Regions from separate parts of the Neobacillus sp. GCM10023253 genome, predicted to be linked through region 2. Evidence: predicted binding sites of a transcription regulator. Region 2 holds the regulator's gene; the other holds the start of a gene.
The links. Region 2 encodes NrdR, which represses ribonucleotide reductase genes. Its sites were predicted from a motif close to AACACNATATATNGTGTT; they were not measured.
Positions count from the first base shown of each region.

Region 1: the regulator NrdR is predicted to act here: its motif matches at 1,367-1,384, upstream of ACFPA1_RS15560 (vitamin B12-dependent ribonucleotide reductase).

Region 1 covers NZ_JBHSHV010000012.1:296,365-298,776, forward strand. The annotation lists gene ACFPA1_RS15560 (vitamin B12-dependent ribonucleotide reductase) at 1-1,215, opposite strand, end outside; gene ACFPA1_RS15565 (lipoate--protein ligase family protein) at 1,545-2,381, opposite strand.
Region 2 covers NZ_JBHSHV010000012.1:570,432-572,843, reverse strand. The annotation lists gene ACFPA1_RS16985 (glyceraldehyde-3-phosphate dehydrogenase) at 1-154, shown strand, start outside; gene ACFPA1_RS16980 (hypothetical protein) at 256-654, shown strand; gene nrdR (transcriptional regulator NrdR) at 757-1,218, shown strand; gene ACFPA1_RS16970 (replication initiation and membrane attachment family protein) at 1,267-2,412, shown strand, end outside.

The DNA of each region.
Region 1 (2,412 bases), 270 kb from region 2:
GATTTTCATTTCCTCTTGGTCGTAGTTTTCTACGTAAGGGAAACGAAGTTCATATTCACCATCATTTTCAACAGCTTCCATAAATTCCTTCGTCAAGCAAACAGAGATGTTTGCTCCAGTGAGGAACTCTGGATTATGAACTGAATAAGTACCGCCAGTTGCGAGTTTTTCCTCAGCATCTGCAATAATTGATTCGCTGAAACCACCATAACCAGGAATGTTTTTATAATTTACAATTCCTTGGTACATCGCTTCTTCTTGAAGGGTGAATGGTTTAAATTTCAGCTTTTCTTTAGCAAGCTTTTTGATTGTTTCATCAGATGTATTTTCAATTAAGAATCTAAGGATTCTAGGATTTTGCATCTTAGAAATAATGAATTCAATGATGTCAGGATGCCAGTCCGCCAGCATGATCATCTGGGCGCCCCTGCGCGAGCCACCCTGCTCAACAAGGTGAGTCAACTTCGCAATATCATCTAACCAAGAAACCGAACCAGACGATTTGCCGTTTACGCCTCTTGCCAAGGTATTCCTTGGCCGTAATGTCGAACCATTGGTTCCAACACCGCCGCCGCGGCTCATGATTTCCATTACCTGCTTGCGGTGGTCAGAGATTCCTTCACGGGAATCCGCTACGAACGGCATTACATAGCAGTTGAAATAAGTTACCTCAGTGCCAGATCCCGCGCCATAAAGAACACGGCCGGCCGGAATGAAGTTCAAGCTCACTAGCTCTTGATAGAACTTTTCTGTCCATTCGATGCGCTTCTCTTCCGTCTCTTCTACAGCAGCAATGCCAGTCGCAACACGTTTAGCAATCTGCTCATAGAAAAGCTCTAACGGCTTCTCAATGACATCGAGCGAACTAAAAATAACTCCAGTTTCTGCTGCTTCACCATCGAGGACACCTCTAAATTCCTCTTCTACTAAAACCTTAGCTTTCTTCTTCTCCCAATCGATTTCCTGAATGTATCCTAAGCCGCGTGCCGGGAATTTTGGATCTTCTTTAATCGTAAGAACAACAAAGTCGCCATTTGTGAGGGTGATTTTTTCAGTATCTTTGAAGGTGTAGCGGTCTAACATGACTAAACGCGAAACACCCTTGTGAGTTATTTTCATATCAGGGGTGACCGGGTGCACCTGTGGAAATAGGCGGATATCCTCATTCAACCTCCCAAAATCAATATTCAATTCTTGTCTAAAAACTACAGACATGAATACAACTCCTTTATCTATATATTCTCTATCTTGTGTAAGAATCTAGTAAGCTTTTGCTTATCTAGTTGATTTAATAAATTTAAGTTACCATATATGAACATAGCATGGCAACAAAAAATCAATATATAGTACCGAAAATATTTTCGACACCCCTATATATTGTATGTCATGCAAAAAACAATTATTTTGTCAAACTTTAAAATAAATAGATTCACGAGAAAATAAAAGATATAGTGCAATTTTCGCTATAAAACGAGAAATTTTAACAATTTTCGCCGGTTGCCTCCAATGAAATAGGAAAAAAGCGGCAAAGCCGCTTTAGCAAGTCATCTCTTAAAATTCCACTCATCATTTTCATACCGTTCTTTTGCGAGCTTATTAACATAGGCAAGCTCTTCATCTGTCAACTGATAGGATTCAAGCTCAATATTTAAACCTTCTGCGAATCCTTTATAAAAAGCTTCCTTGGCCTCATCGAGAGTAATCCTTCGCGGACTAATCGCATTAATGGCAACAGCCTTATCCTTGAATGCTTTTTTCATCCGCTCCTTCACCCGGTCATTCGGGTATTTGAATAAGCTAAAAAGCTTTTCTTCATCCAGATCCAAAAGAATCGAGCCATGCTGGAGAATGACACCCTTCTGCCGTGTTTGAGCACTTCCTGCGACCTTGCGCCCTTCCACCACCAACTCATACCAGCTGGGGGCATCAAAGCAAACCGCGGACCTAGGATTTTTTAAGGCATCCCGTTCCTCTGCTGTTTTCGGAACAGCAAAATATGCTTCTAGTCCCAGTTGATGAAATCCTTTTAAAATCCCTTCAGAAATAACACGATAAGCTTCAGTAACTGTTTTGGGCATTGCTGGATGCTCCTCTGAAACAATGACGCTGTATGTCAGTTCATGCTCATGGAGAACGCCTCTGCCTCCAGTTGGTCTTCTGACAAAGCCAAGCCCGTGTGTTTTTACCGCTTCCATATCAATTTCTTTTTCAACCTTTTGAAAGTAACCAACGGACAGCGTCGGCGGGTTCCAGCCGTAAAATCGGATCACCGGTGGAATCTTTCCTTCGCTGTGCCAATCTAACAAGGCTTCATCCAATGCCATGTTAAAAGCAGGAGTACTATTACCAGAATCGATAAACCGCCATATTTCCTTTTCCATAGAAAAACCTCTTTTATTTATAATTTCCTTT
Region 2 (2,412 bases):
TATCGATGGACTTTCCACGATGGTAATGGGGACAAGAAAAGTAAAAGTATTGGCTTGGTATGATAATGAGTGGGGCTATTCTACACGTGTAGTCGACTTAAGTTTACTTGTCGCCGAAGAAATGGCTAAAATGTCGCAGGTAAAGGTTAGCTAAATAAGATAAGATTAAAAAGAGGTTGCTTTACAGGCACCTCTTTTTATATTTTCCGGATATTGATATACACTAGAAACAAAGGTTTACAAGGAGGAACGCTAATGACGATTTTATTGGGGCTCTTTACCCGTTTTAAAAGACAAATTGAAACAACAGATAAACAAACTGATGATTCTTTAAAAACTCATTATTATAAAGGGACATTCAATCAGGTTTTCGATTCAGTAGAACAAATTTTTAAAGAAGATGCTGATTGCCATGTTACAACGGTTTCTAAGGAGCACGGCGAGATTGCTGTTGATATCCAGAAGCCCTTTCCATGTTTTCTTATTGCAACAATTGTCTCTGTTAAACCGATGGAAACAGCTGTGGATTTCACTATTTCATCCGAAAAGTTCGCAATGCTTGGGACCTATCCGGAATTAAAAAAACGTATTGTCGCCTACTATAAGCGAATTAGCCAAATACATACCAATATTGGAACAGGAAAAAACTATTAATACTTTTACTTGTGAAAAGGTGTTCTTTTTTATAAGATAATAGTAAGAATTGCTGCGGAAAATGTTCGGATTTACCTATTAGATTTGGAGTTGGTTTAGGAGATGAAATGCCCTTCATGTCAGAATTATGGCACACGCGTACTTGATTCCCGGCCCGTGGATGAGGGACGTGCAACACGAAGAAGACGAGAATGCGAAGAATGCGGGTACCGTTTTACTACATTTGAGAAAATCGAAGAGATTCCTTTAATTGTCGTCAAAAAGGAAGGAACGAGGGAAGAATTCAGCCGCGATAAAATCCTGCGCGGGCTTATTAAGGCATGTGAAAAGCGCCCTGTTGCTTTAAAGGAATTAGAGGACATTACACATGGTGTAGAGAAAGCTCTTCGAAGTCAGGGTGTTTCCGAAATTAAAAGTGATGAGATTGGCGAAATGGTGATGGACAGGCTCTCAAAAGTAGATGAGGTTGCATATGTCCGCTTTGCATCAGTTTACCGCCAATTTAAAGATATCAATGTTTTTATCGAAGAATTAAAAGAATTAATGAACAAAGAGAAATTATAAAGAGCTGTTTCGGCTCTTTTTTAGCTAATAGGAAAGGTTTGAATGAAAATGGCGCAGCATTGGCAGGAAATACTTCCAATCGATCGTTATATTGTTACCGCTAATGGACTGCTGCATGAGTATGACCGAAAAGTGCTGACATTTTTATACCAGCCTTTAATTGGGTCAACTTGCTTTAGCTTGTATATGACACTCTGGGCTGAACTGGAAGAAAATCGATTATGGTCGGAATCCTCCACACACCATTTATTAATGAATCTACTAGGTCGGAATCTAAATGAAATCTATGAAGCACGCCTAAAACTTGAAGGAATCGGCTTGGTGAAGACTTATGTTAAAACGGAGGATGAGGTGCGTTCCTTTATTTATGAACTCCACCCTCCGTTAAGCCCGGACCAGTTTTTTTTGGATGGTATGCTTAACATTTATCTTTATCGTAAAATTGGAAAAAATCATTTTTCCCGTTTAAAACGCTTTTTCTCGGAACAGCAAATCCCAAAAGGTACCGGATATCAGGAAACCACTAAGGCGTTTCAGGAAGTGTTTATGTCAGCAACACCCGGTACTATCCAATATATGCAGGATAACTCTGAGGATCTTGCTGCCGATACTGACCAGCACTTTATAGGGCGTCACGATTCAAGTGGTGTGCAAATTGATATCGGTACGTTTGATTTTGATCTGCTTATCGCCGGTTTAAATGAATCGCTTGTCCCGAACAAAGCTTTAAACCATAAGGTAAAAGAGGTTATTAGTAAACTCGCATTTCTTTATAATATCGATGCTATTCAAATGAAAAATATTATTCTCAGTGCTGTTAATGAGGCAAATGAAATTGATTTGGAAGAGTTGCGAAAAGCTGCGCGTGATTGGTATCAATTTGTGAACTATGACCAGCTGCCGACACTCATCGAACGTACCCAACCGGCTGCCCATCGGGTTCAAACGGAAGAGCCAAAAACAAAGGAAGAGAAGCTCATTCATTATTTGGAAACAACGTCCCCTTTGCAGTTTTTAAAAGACCTGTCGGGAGGGGCAGAACCATCAAAATCGGAAATTGAGCTGATTGAAGAGATCATGTTCAATCAAAAGCTTCTTCCAGGTGTTTTAAATGTGCTGATGCATTTTGTGATGCTAAAGACCGATATGAAGCTGACAAAGGGGTACACCGGGACAATTGCCAGCAACTGGGCA